Robiginitalea biformata HTCC2501: one gene and its partner. The protein of the gene in region 1 interacts with the protein of each later gene in a pairwise test. Links are inferred from orthologs where the notes say so. Each region holds a gene or a part of one and is shown in the gene's direction. Other genes may lie near its edges.

Region 1 (11,284 bases):
TGAAAGCCTTCTACAAGAAGGCGACTACCCGGGAGGAGATGCTTCCTCTGGCCGGATTCGACGTGATATTCATGCGTGCCAACCCACCCCTGGACCCACTCATGCTCAACTTCCTGGACTCGGTAAAGGACGATGTGTTTATCGTCAATTCCCTCCGGGGGTTGCGGGAGGCCAACAACAAGTTGTATACGGCAGCGTTTGGCGATACGCACAGCAACATCATACCCAATACGCACGTATCCAAAAACAAAAATTACCTGATCCGGCAGATCAAAGAATCGGAATCCGACCGGATGATCCTGAAGCCGCTTAACGGATACGGGGGTTCCGGGGTGATTCTCATTGAAAAGTCGGCCATGTCCAATATCAATTCGCTGCTGGATTTCTACATCACCAATTCGGACGGCACTTCAAATTACGTCATCCTCCAGGAGTACATCGAAGGGGCCGACCAGGGGGATATCCGGATCCTGCTTCTCAATGGGGAGCCAATTGGCGCCATGCGCCGCATCCCGGGCTCCGGCGACCACCGTTCGAATGTTTCCGCAGGGGGTTCCGTGGCCAAGCACACGCTGACCAAACAGGAAAAGGCGCTTTGCAAGCAGATTGGCCCAAGGCTGGTCAGCGACGGGCTCTATTTTGTGGGGATCGACGTGATCGGCGGGAAGCTGGTAGAGGTGAATGTGATGTCCCCGGGCGGGATTACCTACATCAACAAGGCTTATAAAACCAAGGTGCAGACCAAGGTTATCGATTTTATTGAAAGCAAGGTGATGGACAAGTTGAAGGCCTTTGACCGCCGTTCCCGCCTGCGTAAAGAGGTTGACGATGCTTAGGCTCCCGGTGGCGGAGATGCTCCGCCGCATTGAACGGGGAGAACCCTTTGAAGCCGTAGCCGATGACTATTCCTTCAGGCTGAAAATCGAAGAGTACGCCCCCCTGGTGTGCGGGGCTGTCCACGACGGGCACCAGTTCCGCAAAGCACTATGGGGTATCTGCACGCATACGGAATACGAGCGATGGTATGAGGAGGACCCCTGTACCCGGGACATGGTAGCCGACCACCCGATAGTCCTGGCGGGCTGTGACAGCCGGTTTGAATACGACCTGAACCGCCCGCCGGAGTCTGCTATTTACGAGGACGCCTGGGGCAAACCCCTGTGGAAGCGACCCCTTCCCGGGAGGGAGCATCAGCTCAGCCTGGGAAAACATCAGGCCTTTTACCAGGTAGTCCATGCCCTGGTCGGCAAGCTCGAGTCCCTGCACGGCGCCGTTCTGGTCATCGACATGCACAGCTATAATTACCGTCGCTGGCAGCGGGAGGTACCCACCTGGAACCTGGGGACTCGCAATATCGACAATGCGCGTTTTGGACACCTGGCCGAGGCCTGGCGGGCAAAACTGGCGGATATCGTATTGCCCCACGCAATCCCCTCCACCGCCCGGATCAACGATACCTTTCAGGGCAACGGATACTTTCTGAAATTCATCACCCGAAACTTCGGAAACACCCTGGTGCTCGCCACCGAGATCGCCAAGGTGTATTGCGACGAGACAAGCGGCATCCTCTATCCGGAAGTCGTGGCGGCTGTACGCCGGCAATTGAAAGAATTAATACCTTTGCAGCTCGCCGCATTCCGAAAATCCCTATGACCGAACCCCGAATACACCCCGACCTGCAGCACCAGTACGCCCGGGTCCTGGAAATCGATACCCACCTGGACCGCCTGGTAAAGCGCATCGAATTGCTGCAGTACGTCAACCCGCTGAATACGGAAAAGGAAAAACACCGGTTTTTCGCATCGAAATTTACGGAGGAGCCGCAATTTAAGTATCCCAAACTCAAGTTCGACCCCTATAAGTTGCACCGTCTCTTTTTTTCCCATCGGCTGGATCGCATTGAGGACCCCGTGATCCGGGACATGTATAAGGAGGTCATCTACTTTTACGCGAATATGGTGCAGTGTATCGAAACGATCGGGCACGGAAAACGGTTCTACTACAATTCCCTGAGAGTCTACGGCACGCCGACGGAGAAAGACGTGGAAAACGCCCGGTTTATCCTGCATTTTGAAGACGAACCCGCTTTCGGGAACATGGAAAAACGGCACAGCCCGGAAGCGGCCCGGGCCTACTTTGAGAAATTCGCAAAGCAATACGATTTTCCTCTGGACATCCGGTTCTCGACGCATATTGCGGCGGAGGCCATGGTGAGCAATAGCAGCCGCAGCCTGCTTATCAAGCGGAACGCCCGGTTCAGCGATAACCAGTTGCTCACCCTGGCACACCATGAAATTGGGGTGCACCTGGTCACAACTTTCAACGGGCTGGCGCAACCCCTGAAAATATTTTCCAATGGATTGCCCAAAAACGTGGAGACCCAGGAAGGCCTGGCCGTTTTCAGCGAATACATGGGCGGCGCCCTTACTTTAAAAAGACTTAAAGAGATATCATACAGGGTATTAGCATCTGATAGTTTAAGTAAAGGTTACAGCTTTGCAGATACCTTCGATCTGATCCACAACCAGTATAAGCTGGACCGGGATGCGGCATTTACGATTACGCTGAGGGCGCATCGGGGGGGTGGTTTCACCAAAGACCGGCTCTACCTGAGTGGGTTGCGCAAGATCTATAAGCGCTATTTGCGGGAGGAATCCATGGACCGGATGCTCACCGGCAAGGTTGCCCTGGATTTCGAAAAGCAGATTGCCTACCTGCAGGACATCGGCCTGGCCGTGAAAGGGCCGCACGACTGCCTGAGTTTTCGGGATAAGCGCAATACCAATCCCACACTGGACTTTATCCTTAACAACCTGAAATAACGGGGCATTGGGCTGTTAAGGCCCGATGCATCCATTAATCCAGGAACTTTTCCTTTATTTCCGGGGTGGGCAGCATGCAATCCTGCCGTTTGCCGAACCAGCCGTACCGGTTGCGAGCCACCAGGTCGTAAACCCAGTCGCGAACCGCACGCGGGATCCAGCCGGTGAGGAACGGCAGCCAGCGGTACCCCTTCAGGTCCCTTGCAATTTCCAGAGCGGCGTCGGATTTGATGTAATAGGCTACCCCGGGGTCGATCAGGATGATGGAGTCTACCTGTTCCGTGTCAATGCCCCTTTCCCGGGTCAGTTCCCGGGCTGTTGGCCCCTGCAACGGCGCCATCAGGAAAACATCTTGCCTGTCTCGCTGGATGATGCGCTGGACTGCAGCGTTGCAAAGGTTGCAAACACCGTCGAACAGGATGATTTTTTTGCCTTCAGGGAAATCCATGTCGCGAAGATACGTCGGGGTTTGCGATTTCTGCTGCATGGAATTTGCGGAGGGCTAAATTATCTTGAATGAGGGGCGGGGAGGGGTACCCCTAATAGGATAAATCGCCGCTTTATATCCACAGATTAAATGAAGCTACCCGGCTGCATATGCAGTATCACCCCTTCTTGCCTTTTTCCACCAATTCCAACTGGTCCACACTCACATTGGTGGTAAATATGCCGTAGTTGACAATCGCTTTGTCCTTCTCGATGCTGTCAATACTGCCCACGGATTTGCCGTCTTGCAGCCGCACCCTGTCGCCCACCTTCAGCACGGGCTTCGGCCGGGACTTTTTGCGCTTTTCTTCCTGTTTCTTTTTCGCAGCCTTTTGGCTTCGTATCTCCTTTATCTCCTTCTTAATCTGTTGGTTGGCCTGCTCTTTCTTTTTGATCTCGGCCCGGGATTCAGCCGATGGCTTTTTGCGCTTGCTGTTCTCGGTTTCCACGATGCGCAAGAGCTCAGAGATAAGCGGGCGCTTCTTTTTCTCCCGGAAATACCGTTCGGCCGCCTTGTCCACCCGGGTGCCCAGGTGGATCATCCGCTGGTGGTAATCATAAAGCTCCTGGTAGCTGCTGAGTTTTTCCTTCAATTTGCTGTTCAGGGTCTCCAACTTTTCGGCCTCCTCCCGCGCTTTGCTCTCTTCTTCCTGAAGCCGGTCCCCGGTCTTAGCCATTTTGCTGCGTTCCTTCTGGAGTTTGGCGATACTCTCGTCGAATCGCACCTTGCCCCGGGATACTTTCTTTTTGGCTTTGTTGATCAGGCTGAAAGGGATGCCGTTTTTCTGGGCTACTTCAAACGTGAAGGAGCTCCCCGGCTGGCCCACCTCCAGGCTGAATACCGGCTCAAGGGTTTTTCGGTCAAAGAGCATGTTTGCATTGCTGGCATGGGGCAATTCCCCCGCCAATGCCTTTAAATTGGCGTAGTGCGTGGTGATCACGCCAAAAGAGCCCCGTTCGTAGAAGGTTTCCAGGAAGGTTTCCGCCAGGGCGCCGCCGAGTTCCGGGTCGCTGCCCGTGCCGAACTCATCGATCAGGAAAAGGGTTTCCGCATTGCATTTTCGCAGGAAGCGGTTCATGTTTTTCAACCGGTAGGAATACGTGCTCAGGTGGTTTTCGATAGACTGGTTGTCGCCGATATCGGTGAGCACCTGATCGTAGAGCCGGCAGGAACTTCGCTCGTGGACGGGGATAAGCAGGCCGCTTTGCAGCATCACCTGCAGGAGTCCGATGGTTTTCAGGGTGATACTCTTCCCGCCTGCATTCGGCCCGGAAATTACGATAATCCGGTTCTCCGGGTGCATCCCGATGGTCTGGGGCCAGGTTTTCAGGCCCTGTTTCCGGTTGCTGAGCAGGAGCAACGGGTGGTAGGCATCGCGGAGGTAGTGCTTCCGATCCGAATTGATCTCCGGGAGGATCCCCCCGTAAGATGCCGCATAACGTGCCTTAGCTGCCGTCAGATCGATTTCCGTCATGACATCCTGGTAGGTGGCCAGATCCGGAATAAAAGGCCTTAAATCGGCTCCCAGGGCCCGGAGGATTTTGTGGATTTCATCCTTTTCGTCGAGTTCCAGCAATTGGAGTTCCCGGTTATGCCGTTCGGTAGCCTCCGGTTCGACATAGACAATACTGCCGGTCTTGGAAGTGCCAAGCACATTGCCCTTTACCTTGCGACGGTACATCGCTTTCACCGCGAGTACCCGCCGGTTCTCGACCACCGACTCCCGAATTTCGTCCAGGTAATCCGCTTGCTGGTAGCGCGACAGGGCGGAATTGAAACTCTTGTTGATTCCGGCCCGCGCCTGTTCCATTTTCCGGCGGATCTCCCGCAGATTGTCCGAGGCGTCGTCGCGGATTTCCCCGAAACGGTCAATCACCCCGCCGATTCGCTCCGGGATTATCGCGTGGAATTCCGCCCGGGCAACCCATTGGTTCAGATACGGATAATAGTCTGCAAACTTTTTAAAAAACCGCTGGTGGTCCCGTATCAAACCAGCCAAATCGGACATATGCCGGAAAGCCTCGATGGGCAGCAAACTGTTTTCCACCTTGAGCATCCCCAGGAAGGAGTCTACCGGTTCAAACCCGTGATTCGGGATCTGGTTGTCGTTTTCAAACGACGCCAGGTATTCCGAGGCGCGAGCCAGGCTATCCTGCAGGAGCCCGGCATCGCGGAAAGGGGTAACCGACCGGGCCGCCTGCCTGCCGGGGCCCGTATGGCAGAATGCCTCGAGTTGTTTCCGGATTTCCGGGAATTCCAGGTCTTCAAGCGTTTTTGCAGTGATTTTCTTCATCGTAACAGGCAACCTGGCAAAGGTAGTCAATGCCGGTAAAAAGCGGAATGGCGAATTGCTGAAAAGGACGGCGCGCCCGCCCGTCTTCCGCCGGGTATTTTGTACCTTCGCCGAATAGCCCCGTCTCCCTGAAAAACCAACTGATTCCTCATGGAAGTACGCATAAACCCGGCCTGGAAACCGCTTTTGCAACCGGAATTTGAGAAACCCTATTTCCGGAAACTCACCGATTTTGTCCGTCGGGAATACAACGAGCACACTTGTTACCCGAAAGGGGCGGAGATCTTTGCAGCCTTCTCCCACTGCGATCCCGATGCTGTCAAAGTGGTTGTCATCGGTCAGGACCCCTATCACGGACCGGGGCAGGCCAACGGGCTGTGCTTCTCAGTTCGCGAGGGACTAAGCCATCCGCCTTCTTTGGTGAATATATTCCGGGAAATTGAGCGGGATCTCGGGCAGCCCTGCCCGCAGAGCGGGGATCTTGGCCGGTGGGCCCGACAGGGGGTGTTGTTGCTCAACGCCACCTTGACCGTTCGCGCCCACAAGGCGGGAAGCCACCAGAAACAGGGCTGGGAAATTTTCACCGATGCGGTAATCACTAGGCTTTCGGAAGATCGCGACAGCCTGGTGTTCCTGCTCTGGGGCGGATTTGCCAAGCGCAAGGCACCCCTGATCGACGCGGCGAAACACCATATCCTGACCTCGGGCCACCCGTCCCCGCTGAGTGCCAATCGGGGGCTGTGGTTTGGCAACGGCCACTTCAGAAAAACAAATGAATTGCTGGAAGCGGGGGGGAGGAGCCCAATCGAATGGTGATTGGAGGCTCCTGCACGAGCAGGCCGCCTTTACGGGCGTGCATCCCGGGAAAATTCCCCGCCTAGAAAGGGTTTATTTGGGATTCCCGGAGGTGGGCTCCCATAAGAAATCCTCCTTCCTGATATTGTTGGACAATAAGTTTAATTCAAATAATGTATTGATTACATTATCAAGAACATGTACTTCAACCTGTTGCTGACTCCACTCGGTGATTTTTAGCCAGGAACGTATATCCTCCAATTTCTGATCATACCGGAGCGCCAGGGTCTGGTCGATATCCGGGATGGCTTTGAAGCGAGAGGTGTAGCTATTGATGACCTGCAGCAGGGTTTGCAGGACCCCGGGCTTTGAACGCGCATATTCGCCTCGGGCAACCAAAACAAAACAAGGCCATGGGGTTGGGCAGACCCCGACCCGCCGGAACACATCGGAATCGACCAGGGCCTGGGTGGTAAACCGTTCCCACATAAAATAATCGGCTTCTCCCGCAGACAGGGCGCTAACTGCCCCGTCCAGGGTATCGACCACCTCAAAACCCATGGATTGCGTATCCCAGCCCATGTTCCCGGCAAGGACATAAGCCATCAGGTGGCTGCCACTTCCGTACCGGCTGATGGCCGCCCGGCCGTTTTGAAGCTCTCCGACCTCCTGGAAATCGCTTTTACTGCCCACATGGATGCCCCATTGCAGCGGAGATCCCACATATTCCTGGACAATGACGGCATCCAGCCCCCCGGAAGCCGCTTTGACAAATCCTTCAGTGAGTATCAGGGCGAGATCTGTCTCCCCTGCTTCGAGCATGGCGCACATGCGCCCGGTTCCCTGGGGCACATCCGTCCATTCGAGGTGGATGCCCTGTCGGGCAAAGGCGCCGTCCTGAAGTGCGAGGTGCCAGGGCAGGTTGAAATGTTCCGGGACTCCGGCTATTCGTGCCATATTTTCCATAGAATTCAATTTATACCAGGATTTCCAAAGTGCGGGTGATCAACCGGTCGATAGTCCGTGACGGGTCTTCGGAAAACTCCCCGTTTGCCCGGTTGGCCAGGATAGCGCTCAGGGAGGCGGCCTGGTGGCCCAGCAAGCCGGCCAGCCCGAGGATGCCAGCTGTTTCCATCTCCATATTGGTAATCCGGAGGTCCCCAAACCGGAACTCAGCCATCCGGGCCAACCAGTCCGGTTGTTGAAGGGGCAGGCGCAACCTGCGGCCCTGGGGGGCGTAAAACCCCGGGTTGGTAGCCGTCATCCCGCGGATGACTTCCGACGTACTCAATAAATCCGTAAGCCCGGGATCGGGGGTCACCACGTAGGGCACCGCTTTCATAACAGACCATTGCATCGCCTCCAGAAAGCGGTACTGGATATCTGCCCGTTGCAGGTGCTCGCTGTCATAGTAGTGCAACAAGCCGTCAAACCCGATGGCATACTCGCTGATTACGAAGGAATCCACGGGAATATCCTTTTGCAGCGCCCCGGAGGTACCGATACGGACCAGGCGAAGGCGGGTTGTCGCCGCCCTGGGTTGCCGGGTCTCAAAGTCAATGTTGAAAAGCGCGTCGATTTCGTTCAGGACAATATCGATATTATCCGTTCCGATGCCCGTGGAAACGACACTCAGGCGCTGTTTGCCCAACGTGCCCGTGTGCGTGGTGAATTCGCGCTTGGACACGGAGAATTCAACGGAATCAAAATGGCGTGAGACCTGAGGGACCCGTTCGGGATCGCCCACCAGGATGATGGTTTCGGCGAGATCCCCCGGCCGTAGATTGAGGTGGTAGACGGAGCGATCCGCATTCAAAATGAGTTCGGAGGGCTCCAGGGACATATCAGAGCTTTAGGATGCGCCCGGAATCCGAATTGTAAAGGAAGTTGTATTTCAGGGCGCCGCCCAGGTAGGCATCACTATCGCGGATCATCGAGTAATAACTCGTTTTCCGGTCCAGGATGTCCTTGCCGGTTTTATTGAGCCGCGCAGGGCTGATAGAGGAAAAGAGCGGCTTGAGACTGGATAGGATGCGTTCGTATTGAGAATCGCCGAAACCATACCACCCCTGGTTGGTCAGCAGGGACTTCATCAGGGCTTTCTTGCTTTTCGGTTTCTCCTCGGCAACTACCTGGAGGACCCGGTTTTCCAACTCGTTAAGCCCGTTGCTGATGGTCGGGAAGCGCTTGAGGTGGACCAGGATGCTGTTTTCCAGGTAATCAAATTTGTAATTCTCAAAATCCGTCAGGTTTTCCAGCCGGATCGGGTTGTCGCTGCAGTAGAGTTGCCACACGTAGTCCGCGTATTCAATATCGTCCTGTGAGAGTTCTACCCGTTTGTCGAAGAGTTTGTGGATTTGTTCCTCGCTCAATTCGGAAAGGCCGTGGTACTTGCCGTCGGATTCCTGGTCGCCGCTGCAGGCCAGCGTGATCCGGGCGTGACGCCGGTGCGTTTTCAGCCAGCTGATGACCGCCAGCATGTTGATCTGGCAAAAAAGGTCGTATTCAAACCACAAAATAATCTCGTCCTGCTGTTTGTGGTTGCAGAGCGAGCGGTATTCCTTCAGCGTTTTTTCGATGAACCAGGATTTGCTGACGTTGTAGTTCTTGTGGAGGAATTCAAACCGGGTTTTCCAAAAGGCTTCGCTGCCCACATTGGTCTCCGTCTTCCCCTCGCACAGCATCTCCCGCCAGGTGATAATGTCGCCCTTCAACTTCAGTTCTTGTAATCGCTGGGTGAAATTATCCCCGTTGGTAATGTGCAATTGGGAACTCATTTTCGGACTGTTTTGGTTGCGGTTCTATCGAGTAAATGTAATACTTCGTCGATAAAAAGCAAAACTAATTAACAGATACCCGGCGGATTATCCGCCTACCCGCTTTACGTTAAAACCTTTGCTTTTAAGAAGTTGCATAATCTGGTCCCGGCAGTCGCCCTGTATGAGGATGCGGTCGTCCTTGTAGGAGCCTCCAACCCCCAGGTGCTTCTTGATTTCCCGGGTAAGGGAAGCGAAATCCGAATCGGCACCCGTATAGCCCTCAAGGACCGTTACCGGCTTGCCGCGGCGCTTCTCGTAAATACAGCGGATGGGGTCTTCCTGCAGCCAAACGGGGTTTGGGTCGGGATTCCCCGAATCGGATTCCGATTCCGGTTCCGGTTCGTGGTCGGGAAACAGGTTTTTCAGTTGATCTCGCAGGTCCATGTGCAGCTATTTTTTCACCAAGCCGAGCTCCACCAGCCGTTCGTGCAGGAATTCCCCCGCGGTGATGTCCTCAAAGCGTTTCGGGTTTTCCTCGTCGATGCAGTGCTCCAGGCAATCCAGGGGCATCGTGCTGATGGGGTGCATAAAAAACGGGATGGAATAGCGGGAAGTACCCCAGAGTTCCCGGGGCGGGTTGACCACCCGGTGGATCGTCGATTTCAGCCGGTTATTCGTCAGGCGCGATAGCATATCGCCCACATTGATCATCAGCTGGTCCGGGGCGGCAATTGCGTCGATCCATTCGCCCTTGTGGTTTTGTACCTGCAGGCCCTTGCCGTGCGCGCCCATGAGCAGGGTGATCAGGTTGATATCTCCGTGGGCCGCTGCCCGGACGGCATCTTTGGGTTCCTCCGTGATGGGCGGGTAGTGGATGGGCCTCAGGATGGAATTCCCGTTGTGGATGAATTCGTCAAAATAATTCTCGGGCAATTCCAGGCGGAGCGCAAGGGCCCGTAAAACATACTGCGCGGTTTTCTCAAGCATCTTGTAGGCTTCCCGGCCCACTTTGTTAAACTCCGGCAATTCTTCAACCAAGACATTATCCGGGTATTCCGCTTCGAGCTCCGGGTCGTCCTCCACGTATTGCCCAAAATGCCAGAATTCTTTCAGGTCGCCCGCTTTTCGCCCCTTGGCGTGCTCTTTTCCAAAGGAGGTATACCCCCGCTGGCCTCCTATGCCCTCAATTTCGTATTTGGCCTTGACCTCCTGGGGCAGGTTGAAGAAATTCTTCACCTGACTGTAGAGCTCCTCCACGAGCTCTTCCGAGAGGAAATGCCCGCTAAGCGCTACAAAGCCAATGTCTTCAAATGCCCCGCCGAGCTGTTCGACGAAGGCGTTTTTGCGCTGGGGGTCCCCGGAGATGAAGTCGCGCAGGTCGGCACTGGGAATCTGGTTCATAGGCTGCGTTTTTACTGGCCCAAAGTTAATAAAATAATAGGCCATCCTGCCGGCGAATATGTAGATTTGTGGGTAAATACCCATTGCATACCCTATGGAAAAGACCCCGCTTGCTTTCGACTACGAAACCTTCCAAGTGCCCCGCGAGATGCAGCTCAGACTCTACCGGGAAATGTTGCGCCCCCGGCTGATTGAGGAAAAGATGTTGATCCTGCTGCGTCAGGGGAAGATTTCGAAATGGTTTAGCGGCATCGGGCAGGAGGCCATTGCAGTGGGTGTGGCGGCCAGCCTGAAGCCCGAGGAATTCATCCTTCCCATGCACCGGAACCTGGGGGCGTTTACCTTCAGGGACGTACCCCTGAACCGGTTGTTTGCCCAATGGCAGGGCAAGGCTAACGGATTTACCAAGGGCAGGGACCGGAGTTTCCATTTTGGGAGTATGGAGCATCGGATTGTCGGCATGATCTCCCACCTGGGCCCGCAACTGGGGGTGGCCGACGGGATTGCCCTGTCGGACCTTTTACAGGGGCGCAGTCGGGTGACGGCTGTGTTTACGGGGGAAGGAGCCACCAGCGAGGGGGATTTTCACGAAGCCCTGAATATTGCGTCGGTATGGGGGTTGCCGGTGCTGTTCTGCATAGAAAACAACGGGTACGGGCTGTCCACCCCCGTTTCCGAGCAGTATAATTGCGAAAACCTGGCCGACCGGGGCGCCGGCTACGGGATG
Region 2 (11,380 bases), 690 kb from region 1 along the record:
GGTTGATGGTCACCATCTTCCAGGCTTCCTCCTCGCTCATCCCACCGTATTTGACTGTCTTGGCGGCCTCCTGGTTCAGTCGGCGGGACATCTCGGCATCGTCGCTGTTGATGGCGGTGGTTACGCCGGCACGGGTCATGATGGCGGCGTTGTAGGGAATCGCGTCGTTTACTTCGAACTTATAGGCCCACCAGTCGCTGAAAGTGGAACCGCCCACGCCGTGTTCGGCCATCTTGTCGGCCACCTTGTATCCTTCCAGAATGTGCGTGAAGGTATTGACCCGGAAGCCCATTTTTTCGGCTACCTTCATCAGCATGTTGATTTCGCTCTGAACGTAGGAGTGGCAGGAAATAAATCGCTCCCCCCGGAGGATTTCCGCCAGGGTCTCCATTTCCTCATCGTGCCGGTAGGGCTCCCCGGAATCCTTTTTGGCCTGGTATTCTTTGGCCCGCTGGAAGTAATTCAGGAAGACCTGCTCCACGCCCATCCGCGTTTGCGGGAACCGGTCAAAACTCTGCCAGTTGCTCTGTTTGACATTTTCACCCAGGGCGAATTTGATAAATTTCGGCATGTCCTCGTAGAGCATCTCATCGGCAGGCCGGCCCCACTTCAGTTTGAAAATGGCCGACTGGCCCCCGATTGGGTTGGCCGATCCGTGCAGGAGCTGGATGGAGGTAACCCCTCCGGCCAGGTTCCGGTAGATATCCACATCTTCCGGGTCCAGAACGTCGGCCATACGGACTTCGGCCGAGGAATTGTGGCCCGCTTCGTTGATGGACACGCCGGCAATATGGCTGTGTTCGTCAATGATCCCGGCTGTCAGGTGTTTGCCGGTGGCGTCGATTACGCGGGCGCTTCCGGCATTGAGGCCCTGGCCGATACGGGCAATCTTCCCTTTGCGGATCAGTACGTCCGTATTTTCCAATACGCCTGCATCCTCGCTCGTCCATACCGTGGCATTCCGGAAGAGGACATCTTCCTGTGTCGGGAGGCTGGTGAAGCCATATCCGACATTCGGATAGGTCAGGGGAAGTACCTCCGGGGCATCCTCCTCTGCGGAGGACTTTTCGGCTACCTCCGGCTCAAAGGCCTGGGTCATCCGGGCGGTCATTCGGGTGGAATTCCCGTTGGGCAGAACACCTTTCCCCTGAAGATGGTCGGAGCCTGCTGCCACCCGGGCCGTCATCCGGTAGCGTTCGCCCGAGTCGTTGAAACTGAGGTCCACCCAGTCGCCCGAGTAGCTCAGGCTGGATTTGAGTTGGGCCGTGTCCCGCATCACTTTGAGTTTCGGGGCAGCCGCCTTCCCGGAGATCTCAAGGGAATACGTTTTGCCCCCGGCGGCCAGGGAATAGGTACCCCGGATATCTTTCCGGCTCATATCCTCCAGCACCTCGCGCTTCCCGCGCACCCAGTTTTCGTACAGGGTAGTATTTTCGTCAAAAACGGGTCCGGAGGTAACCAGGAAATTTGCCAGCCTGCCCGGCTGCAGCGACCCGATTTCGGCGGATTTACCCAACAGGCGCGCCGGCACGGTAGTGAGTGCTTCCAGGGCCTGTTGTTCGGTAAGGCCGTGGGCCATGGCCTTGCGGACTTTTTTGAAAATGTCCGATTCGTTTTTTAACCCGTGCAGGGTGAAGGCAAAGGAAACCCCGTTCTCCGCGAGTACCCTCGGGTTGGTCGGGGCCTGGTTCCAGTGCTTCATATCTTCCAGGCTCACCAGTTGGGCTTCGTACGGGTTGGAGACGTCAAAGGCTTCCGGGAAATCCAGCGGCACGACCAGGGAAGCCCCGGTGGCCTTGATCTGTTCGATATTCTCGTATTCCTGTCCGCCGGCGAGCAGCACATAGGAGACCCCGAAGGCGTCGCCGATCCCATCCGCCCTGAGGACGTTGTCCTTGTCGCCCGCCGCAAAGAACTGTACAAGCCCTTTGTTGGCTATTAACGCTTCCAAAGACCGGTCTGTATTCGAGGTATTCCCCCGGGCATACCAGTCGGCATCGTGGTACATCTGCCGCAGCAGTGCCATGGCGCCCATCAGGGACGTCGGGTAGGACTGGCGGGAGGTCACGCTTTTCTCAAAGGAGAAATACTGGCCCGATTCGTCGTCCAGGACCCGGCGTGCATCGTCGTCCGATTCGCTCAGTGTGAGCAGTACCCCCGTACCCCGGGCGATACCGTCCTGCACATGGCTGTTCACCACCCCGAACCCGGCTTTGCGCAGGGAAGCGGCCTTGCCCTTGTCAAAGGAATAGGCTGCAATGGCCTGTTGTTCCGGACGGATATGGTCGTTCCAATAGAAGCCGTCCCGGCTGGCGTCGTACTGGGCGGTCCGGCCGGACCCCTGGGCCCGTTTGGGCTTTTCCATCCCAAAGCCTGAAAAAACGTCTATAAAGGAGGGGTAGATTGAATGTCCTTTCAGGTCGATTACCACGCTGTTGTCCGGAATTTGCACGGAAGTGCCGGCCTGGACCACCTTGCCGTTTTGGACCAAAAGGGTGCCGTTTTCGATTACCTGACCGGGTGCCGTATAAATCCGGGCATTGGTCAGGGCCGTGTAGTTGTCATTGGTCGCTTTAACGCCGTCGTTTTTTGGGAAGTATTCCTGGGCAAAAGCGAACATCCCCAGCCCCAGAAAGGCCAGGAGGGTTAATTTCCATTTCATGTGGTGCGGTAGTTTTGAATTAGCGGACTAAAAATAGGACAATCGGCCGGCCCCCCCGGATGCCCGCGGGACTTTAACAATTATTTAAGGAATACCCGCCCGGGTTAAGGAATGCCTGCCCGTGCGAGGCAGAGCGGGCTTTAATCTTCAGGAGCCGGGGCCGATGGCGGCGGCCCCGGCAATACCTCCAGCTCCCGCCTGTGGTAAGCCACCAGCAGGGAAACCACGCGGTTGTAGCTGGCGATCCCGTCGGCCTGACGGTTTGCCTCCAGGTATTTGCTGAACACGGCTTTAAAGACCGGCTCCAACGGATTTTCGTACGCCCCCCAAAATTCCTGCATTTCGGCGTAGTTGGCGCGGACCCCGGGATGGAGCCCGCGGGTAATCCGTTTGCGCTCCAGGCTGTCCACGCGGTTGATTTCCGCCAGGCAGTACCCCAGTCCGTAGGCGGATGCCGCATACTGGAAGTACGGGTCCGGATTCTTCTGGGTGACCAGGTATCCGATAAAATTGGTTTCGTTTTCTGCTGAATAGCCCAGTTGGTGGCCCACTTCATGCCCGCAGACCACCGGGTAGCGAAACAGCGGCAGGCGCCCGTTGACCTGTGCCTCCCCGGTAAAAGGGTTCAGGTACCCCCCGTATCCCATATAGGTAAGTGCGGTGCTGATCAGGGAGTTTTTCAGGCTGGGATGGCGGTAGGTAAATTCCGGGAAATCCCCGGAGATGTTTTGGTAAGCCGCCACGGTCATTTCCCGTATTTCCCCTTGCGAATAGGGCAGGCGTACCGGGGTGAGGGTATCCCCGGCAAGCGTCTCCTGCAGGGCATTCGACCGGGCGGCAAGCCACTCGGCTGTCTGCAGGAGTTCCTCCCGGGAGTATTCCTCGGACATCCCCAGGGCCGCCCCCAGGGGCTCCCGAAAATAATTCAGCCCCCAAAGCAGGTAGAAAGTGCCGTGCAGGATGGCAAACCCCGCAAGGAGGTCCCGCAGAAATCCCGGGATACGCCTGCGGACAGTTTTCAGCTTGCGAAAGAGCCACCAGAACAGGAACGCCAGTAATCCGAGGTAGACCAGGTCGCCCACGGAGAAGGGAATCCACCCGTAGATTCGGCGGAAGAACCCGGAGAGGTAGGGGTAGAGCCCCCGGCTGTACCACTTTTCCACCCATTGGGGGGAGCTGGCTGCAAAGCGCACCAGCACCCATTGCAGGAGGAGGGATAGGGCCAGGATATTTTTGATCCGGTTGCGCATGCCCGCAAAAATAGCCAATTCGCTCGTGAGGCTGTGGGGCATTCCGTATTTTTGGCGGATTGAAACGATACCCTATGGAAGAGTTGGTTATTCGGGCGGAGCCCCGAACGGTTTGGAAACACTTTGAATCCCTGAGCGCCGTCCCGCGCCCGTCCAAGAAGGAAGACCGGGTGATCCGGTTTATCCTCGATTTCGGGGCGAACCTGGAGCTGGAGACCCGGCGGGATGCCGTGGGCAACGTGGTGATCCGCAAGCCGGCCAGCAAGGGCATGGAAGGCCGTACGCCCGTGGTCTTGCAGGCCCACCTGGATATGGTGCACCAGAAGAACGACGCCACGGAATTCGATTTTGATAATGAAGGTATCCGGATGTACCGGGATGGCGACTGGGTGCGTGCACGCGGAACAACCCTGGGGGCAGACAACGGCCTGGGGGTTGCCGCCATCATGGCGGTCCTGGAGTCCGACGACCTGGCCCACCCGCCCCTGGAAGCCCTGTTCACCATCGATGAGGAAACCGGGATGACCGGGGCCAAAGGCCTTCAACCCGGATGGCTCAAGGGAAAAATCCTTCTGAACCTGGATACCGAGGAGGACGACGAGCTCAGTGTGGGCTGTGCCGGGGGCGTGGACGTCACCGGGACCTCCCGATATGAGGCAGCAGCGGTTCCCGCAGGTTGGAGGGGATATGAAATTCAACTCCTGGGCCTGCAGGGCGGGCACAGCGGCATGGACATCCACAAGGGTCCTGGAAACGCCAACAAATTGCTGGCCCGGCTTTTGTACGCCTGCTATGATGCCGGGGCCTGCGGGCTACACCTCCTTACCGGGGGGACCCTGCGCAACGCCATCCCCCGAGAAGCCCGTGCAGTCCTTTCCCTGAACCCGGACCGGGAAAGTGCATTCCGCGAAGCTTTTGAGAGGGAACGGACCGCCCTGTTGGAGGAAAACCGGCAGTTGGAACCCGGGCTGGAGATTACCATGTCCCCGGCAGATGTAACCGGGGGCCTGCTGCCCGAAGACGATGCCGGCCGCCTGTTGCGCTGCCTGTTGGGATTGCACAACGGGGTGGTCGCGATGAGTGCGGAATTCCCCGGTCAGACGGAAACGTCCAACAATGTGGCCCGGGTGGCCGCCGGATCGGGCGAAATCCAAATAGGTTGCCTGGCCAGGTCTTCCCGTGAAGGCGCCAAGGAGGCGCTGGTGCGGCAGCTGGAGGCCGTATTTACCCTGGCGGGTTTCCGGACGGAAACCAGCGGGGAATATCCCGGGTGGGAACCCGCTCCGGATTCAGCCATCCTGGAACTCGTGACAAAGCGATACCGGGATCTTTTCGGGGAACCCCCTCGGATTCTGGCGGGGCACGGCGGCCTGGAATGCGGAATTATCAAAGACAAGTATCCCGACCTGGACATGATCAGCTTTGGGCCGACCATCCGGGGAGCCCACAGCCCGGATGAGCGGGCCAGCATCCCTTCAACCTCCAAATTCTGGAAGCTGCTCACGGACGTACTGGCGCATATTCCTGAAAGGAACTAACGCCCTGTCCGCTCCCTGATAGGGATTAAAGCCCTGTCCGTTCTGCGGTTATTCGCTACCCTCGATTTCGATTATTTCCAGGTCAAAAATCATGTCGGCCCCAGGAGGCACGGGGCCGTTGCCCTGGTCCCCATACGCCAGGTGGGAGGGGATAAACACCCGCCATTTGTCGCCCACTTCCATCAGCAGCAGGGCTTCCTTAAAGCCCGCGATCAGTTGCGTATCCGGGCTGTAGGGCATCGGGTAGGGGGTCAGTGAGCCCCGGTGCATCTGCATCAGACGGTCGAGTTCCCCGAATTCCCGTGCCACCGATTCATCCGAACTGTCGATCAGCGTCCCGTCTTCGAGCCAGCCGGAATAATTGACAAGTACCCGTTGCCCGATGGACGGTTTGGGACCTTCCCCTTCGTTCAGGACCAGGTATTGCAGCCCGGAGGGCAGGGATTCGGCCCGGGCTTTCTGGTCTGCGAATTCCGCTACATAGTCCTGTAATCTTTGCCGGCGGGCCGCTTCGGCAGCCTCCTCCTGGGCAAAGTAGTTGCGCATCACCTCCACGGCGTCGAAGTCCTTCGCGTCCCGGCCTTTGCGTACAATTTCAACGGTCTCCATCACCACGGAATCCAGGGGTTTGTTGCTGGCGGGGTCTACAGGGACGGCTGCAATGGAATCCACCACCTCGATCCCCTGGACCACCTCCCCGAATACCGTGTGGATGCCGTCCAGCCAGGGCGTCGGGGCATGGGTGATGAAAAACTGGCTGCCGTTTGTTTTGGTTCCCCCGGAATTGGCCATGGAGAGGATGCCTTTTCGGTCGTGGACCAGGGAATCCACGATTTCATTGGAAAACCGGTACCCGGGCGTACCCCGGCCGGTGCCCGTGGGGTCTCCCCCCTGGATCATAAAATCCTTCATCACGCGGTGAAACGTAACCCCATCGTAATAGGGCTTTCCCTTGAATTCCTCGCTGACAAACGGGCTGGTCCCTTCGGCCAGGGTCACGAAGTTCGCTACGGTAACCGGAGTCTGCTCGTATTCCAGCCGGAGGATAATTTCCCCCTGGTTGGTCTGCATTTCGGCGTAGAGCCCGTCGCCCAGATCGGCATATTGATTGGATTTACAGCCCGTGGCCAGCAGGCCGATCAGCAGGAGTAATGAGAATGTCTGTTTCATAGAATTAGGGATTGGATGATTCGGAATCCGATTGTTTTTCGATTTTTACAATTGTTAGGGTACTCTGGACGGGCAGGTTCGGCCCGATTCGTTCCTGGTCCCCGTGGTACCCGAAGGCCAGGGAGGAAGGAAAGAAGAACACGGCGCTTTCTCCTTCCTGTAAAAGTTTCACGCTGTTGCGCAGCCCCGGGAACAATTCCTGTTTGTCCACTTTATACCGGACCAACCCGATTTCGGTTTCCGGGTAGATGGAATCGTTGTCCCATGTCCGGATATCGTAGGTAAGGGTCACCAGGTCGTCGGGTTGTGGGGTGTACCCATCCCCCGGGGCCTGTTGCAGGTAGTAGTACCGGGATCCGCTTTGGCTGGTGAGGTAGGTATGCTGGCTGTCCGCTTCGATGATCCGGTCCAGGAGTGCCTGCTCCTGTTCCAGGAGCCGTTTGTTCCGCTCGGCCGAAAGCTTCAGGAAGGAGCCGCCCTGACGGGACACGGGCCAACGGACTTCGGGTTCTCCGCAACCGAGGGCGAGTAGCAGCAAGGCGATAACGGCAAACCGCGTCTTCATACAGCGAGTAGTTCGGGTTTGTAATCGGGCAGGAGGGACTCAAACCGGGCTGCGGTTTCCTCCAGGCTTTCCGCGCTTCGTCCCCCTGCGGCATTGATGTGGCCCCCGCCTTCAAAATGGGCCCGCGCCATCTTATTGACGGAGAATGCACCCCGGGAGCGCAGGGATATCTTAACGATCCCTTCCTCCCGGTTCTCGATAAATATCGCCGCCAGTACAACCCCGTCTACGGACAGCCCGTAATTGACAAAGCCTTCGGTATCCCCCTTTCGGAAATCGCATTGATCCAGTTCTTCCTGGGACAGCGTGATATAGGCCGTACGGAAGGAAGGGAGGATTTTCAGGTTATTCAGGGCAATGCCCAGGAGGCGGAGTCGCTCGGGACGGTTTGTGTCGAAGATCTGGCGGTGGATCTCCACATGGTCTGCCCCGCAGTCCATGAGTCTGGCAGCCACCCGGAGGGTTTCCGGGGTGGTGGATGCAAACTTAAACGACCCGGTATCCGTAAGGATCCCTGCATAGAGGCAGGATGCCCCGTCCGCAGACAGCTTCCCTTCACCCTCCAGCGCCTGGATGGTGCGGTACACCATCTCGCAGGTGGAGCTCATTTTTGGATCCGAATACGTCAGGTGTGCATAGTCTCCCGGGCTCTGGTGGTGGTCAATCATGACCAGCCGGGCCCGGGTGGTTTCCAGCGCCTCCGCCATGGCACCCGTCCGGTCCAGGGAGTTGAAATCGAGGGTGAATATCAGGTCGGCTTCGCGGATTTGACGCGCCACGCCTTCGGGGTCTTTGGTATGCAGGATTACGTCCGCTGCACCGGGCATCCATTTCAGGAATGCCGGGAATTCGTTCGGGCAGGCAACCACCACGTCATCCTGGAATCCCAATAGAAATTGCTGTAAACCGAGGCATGCGCCCATGGCGTCGCCATCCGGGTTTTTATGGGGTATCAGCAGGATGCGCTGGGGGGTAGACAACCAGTGCCGCAGCGTTCGGGCATCTTCGGTATTCATGCGTGCAAAGATATAATTAAATAAAGAGAAGACCGGGCGGGTCGGTTGCTTTTATGTTGGTGGTTGCAACAAGAAAATGTACTTTTGCCCAAAATTTCTAAAAATGACCGGAAACAGAACATTCACGATGATTAAGCCGGATGCGGTGGAAAACGGGCATATTGGCCCGATCCTGGAAAAGATAACCGCCGCGGGATTCCGTATCGTCGCCATGAAGTACACGCAGCTGAGCCGCCGGGATGCCGAGGAGTTCTACGCCATCCATAAGGAGCGGCCATTTTTTGGCGAGCTCGTGGATTTTATGACCCGGGGACCGATCGTTTCGGCCATCCTGGAGAAGGACAATGCCGTAGAGGACTTCCGGGCGCTGATCGGGGCCACAAACCCCGCCGAGGCTGCCGAGGGAACCATCCGCAAACTCTTTGCCTCCGATATAGCCGAGAACGCCATCCACGGTTCGGACAGTGATGCCAACGCGGAGATCGAAGGGGCTTTCCACTTCTCAGGAAGGGAAATCTATTCCTGACAGCACAACCCTAACAGCACAACCCTATTGGGAGGGGCAATAGCCCTTGCCTAAAACCCCGGCCCTGACCGGGGTTTTTTTATTTCCCTTCCGCGACCTCTATTTTCCCTTCCGCGACCTGTATATTTCCCACCGCCAACTCAATTTTCCATGCTGCCACTTCTATGGAGTGTGATGCCGGATGGGGGCAGGTGCTGCGCGCGCAGGCAGCAGGGACAACAAGTCGCCACGGAGAGCGGAATTGCAGCAGTTAAAAATGGCTGCCGCAAAGGGAGAAACAGAGGCGGCAGGAAAAAATTAGCGGAGCACGAGTTTTTCAACCACCTCCCGGCCCATCCGCTCGTTCAACATACCGATAATCCGGGAACTTCCCAGGCTGAGTTCTTCCCGGAGGACGGAAGAACCGAGGGAGACATACAGGGTGGAGCCCCGCAGTTGTACCCGGAGCGTATACCCGGCCACTCCCGGCCCCAGGACCTCGTTCCACGCCTCGGCGATGTTTACCTGGTCGATGCCTTTTTGCAGGCCGCGTTGTTTGAGGAAATCCCGGAGGGCGTCCCCCAGGGACTGTTTGTCGTCATTGCGTGCCATCGGGAATGGTGTTTGTTAAGGGTTGATATCTCACATACCGGTACACCACCCCTGCCGGATCGCGCAACGCCAGGTTTTGGGGGCCGAGATCGACGAGGGTTTCTTCCCAGTCGCCTTCCTCCCCGGTATACCGCAGCAGCCAAAGCCCTTCCCTTTCCAGGACTTCCAGGGGCAGGGCGTCGTCCGAGGTTTCAAAGGTGCCGTCCATCCGGGGTTGCAGTTTTTTGCGGTACCCGCTGCGTCCCTGCATCGAGAAGTAATCCACCATGGGACTCGCCGGGAACTCCTTGTTGTTGCCGTCCGGAAATTCAACCTCCCGGATTTCCCAGTAACCTTCCAGGTGGTGCAGGTCTGCCTTTGAGACGCCGGAACAGGAAAATGCCAGAAGCAGTAACCCTATCCCGAGCAGGGCGCGTACCGTCCCCCCCGGGAGTCTCCCTGGAAACGACCATTCCCCGGAGAAGGCCATCCCCGGCCCGGAGCGGGTTGCCTCAATTTTTCTATAATTCGATAAACGCATAGCTCTGGTGGATTTTTTTAACCACCGCTTCGGTGCGGTCGGCATGGGTGTCGCTGATGAATATCTGCCCGAAAAGATCCCGGTTCACCAGGCTGATGATGTGGGCCACGCGGTTTTCATCCAGCTTGTCAAAGATATCGTCCAGCAACAGGATGGGGGTGCCCGGGCGCCGGGCTTTCATAAACTGGAACTGGGCAAATTTCAGCCCGATCAGAAAGGATTTCTGTTGTCCCTGGCTGCCGAACTTCTTGATCGGGTGCCCTTCGATGGTCATGCTGAGGTCGTCCTTGTGGATGCCCTGTGTGGTGTACTGGAGTACGCGGTCCTTTTCCAGGCTCCGCCTCAGCAGTTCCTCCAGGGGAGCATCTGCCAACTGGCTTTCATAGGCCAGGCCCACGGTTTCGTCCCCCCCGGAAATCGCCTGGTATTGCTCGCTGAATATCGGCTGGAATTCCTCCATAAAAGCTGCGCGTTTCCCATGGATCCTGCTACCGAGGGCTGCCATTTGCATGTTGTACACTTCCAGGGTTTCGCTGTCGAAACGGTGGTTGGCTGCAAAATATTTGAGCAGCGCGTTTCGCTGGGAAAGTACCTTCTGGTAATCCAGCACATCCTGCAGATAGCCGCGGTCCGATTGGGAAATCACCCCGTCCAGGAACTTCCTGCGGGTTTCGCTCCCCTCGAGGATCAGGTCCCGGTCGGCCGGGGAGACGATGACCAGGGGCACAGTCCCGATATGGTCGGAAATCCGGTCATAGGCCTTGTCGTTCCGCTTGAGTACTTTTCGAACCCCTTTTTTAAAACTGCAGACGATGTGCTCCGCTTCCCCTTCCTTGTCGAATACCCCGTCGATCACAAAAAAATCCTCCCCGTGGCGGATGTTCTGGGTGGTAACCGGGTTGAAGTAGCTCTTGCCGAATGCCAGGTGGTAAATGGCATCCAGAACATTGGTCTTGCCGATGCCATTGGGCCCGACCAGGCAGTTGATCTTGGAGTCGAAGCTGAAATCCCGGGACTCGAAATTCTTGTAATTCAATAAGGACAAGCGGTTTAAATGCATGGTATTCGGCTCGGTACCCGGGTGGGAGGTTCAGGGGAAATTATTCAAAAATAAGGAATAATTTGCCTTTCGGTTTTGGATAAAACTCGTATTTTTGCGCGACCAATAATACAAAAAATGGCGACATACAAAAAGCGCGGATACAAGCCCAAAAACAAGGGCGAGGAAGCCGGGCAGGAGCATCACGACAGTACCACCGCTGAGGTATTCAGTACGCTGGACAGCAGCGCTTCGAGAACCGAGCAATGGGTGGCCCGGAACCAGAATTATATCCTGGGGGTTATCGGGGTAATTGCCGTGGGTGTGCTGGGGTATCTCGGGTACCAGCAATTTATCCAGCAACCGCGCGAAGAAGCCGCCAGCAATGAATTGTTCTACCCCCTGCAGTATTTCCGCCAGGCGCAGCAAACCGATACGGCTGCGGATTCCCTGTATACGCTGGCTCTCAACGGAGCCGACGGCAAATACGGGCTCGTGGATAT

What was found.
Region 2: the proteins of ung (region 1) and RB2501_RS14105 interact in binary tests that used the Escherichia coli proteins (3 or more experiments, as listed by UniProt). The link is inferred for Robiginitalea biformata HTCC2501 from one-to-one orthologs.

What each region holds. Positions count from the first base shown.
Region 1 is NC_013222.1:2,487,240-2,498,523, forward strand. Bases 4,793-7,585 are described here. They hold ung (uracil-DNA glycosylase), read left to right. Parts: upstream 4,793-5,752; coding sequence 5,753-6,418; downstream 6,419-7,585. Other genes in these bases: RB2501_RS11010 (endonuclease MutS2), read right to left, coding at 4,793-5,602; RB2501_RS11020 (substrate-binding domain-containing protein), read right to left, coding at 6,491-7,363; RB2501_RS11025 (nucleoside phosphorylase), read right to left, coding at 7,374-7,585. Also shown: gshB (glutathione synthase), read left to right, coding at 1-836; RB2501_RS10995 (N-formylglutamate amidohydrolase), read left to right, coding at 829-1,653; RB2501_RS11000 (flavohemoglobin expression-modulating QEGLA motif protein), read left to right, coding at 1,650-2,822; RB2501_RS11005 (thiol-disulfide oxidoreductase DCC family protein), read right to left, coding at 2,857-3,309; more of RB2501_RS11010, read right to left, coding at 3,428-4,792; more of RB2501_RS11025, read right to left, coding at 7,586-8,240; RB2501_RS11030 (DUF1835 domain-containing protein), read right to left, coding at 8,242-9,174; RB2501_RS11035 (translation initiation factor), read right to left, coding at 9,262-9,600; RB2501_RS11040 (isopenicillin N synthase family dioxygenase), read right to left, coding at 9,607-10,557; RB2501_RS11045 (alpha-ketoacid dehydrogenase subunit alpha/beta), read left to right, coding at 10,652-11,284. UniProt on the Escherichia coli protein: Excises uracil residues from the DNA which can arise as a result of misincorporation of dUMP residues by DNA polymerase or due to deamination of cytosine.
Region 2 is NC_013222.1:3,176,370-3,187,749, reverse strand. Bases 7,127-10,015 are described here. They hold RB2501_RS14105 (nucleoside-diphosphate kinase), read left to right. Parts: upstream 7,127-8,304; coding sequence 8,305-8,727; downstream 8,728-10,015. Other genes in these bases: recF (DNA replication/repair protein RecF), read right to left, coding at 9,819-10,015; RB2501_RS14095 (hypothetical protein), read right to left, coding at 9,305-9,838; RB2501_RS14100 (DUF721 domain-containing protein), read right to left, coding at 9,025-9,318; RB2501_RS14110 (DHH family phosphoesterase), read right to left, coding at 7,182-8,201; gldI (gliding motility-associated peptidyl-prolyl isomerase GldI), read right to left, coding at 7,127-7,185. Outside these bases: RB2501_RS14135 (amidohydrolase family protein), read right to left, coding at 1-2,662; RB2501_RS14130 (DUF3810 domain-containing protein), read right to left, coding at 2,803-3,954; RB2501_RS14125 (aminoacyl-histidine dipeptidase), read left to right, coding at 3,987-5,450; RB2501_RS14120 (peptidylprolyl isomerase), read right to left, coding at 5,499-6,620; more of gldI, read right to left, coding at 6,625-7,126; more of recF, read right to left, coding at 10,016-10,898; RB2501_RS14085 (tetratricopeptide repeat protein), read left to right, coding at 11,016-11,380. UniProt on the Escherichia coli protein: Major role in the synthesis of nucleoside triphosphates other than ATP. The ATP gamma phosphate is transferred to the NDP beta phosphate via a ping-pong mechanism, using a phosphorylated active-site intermediate.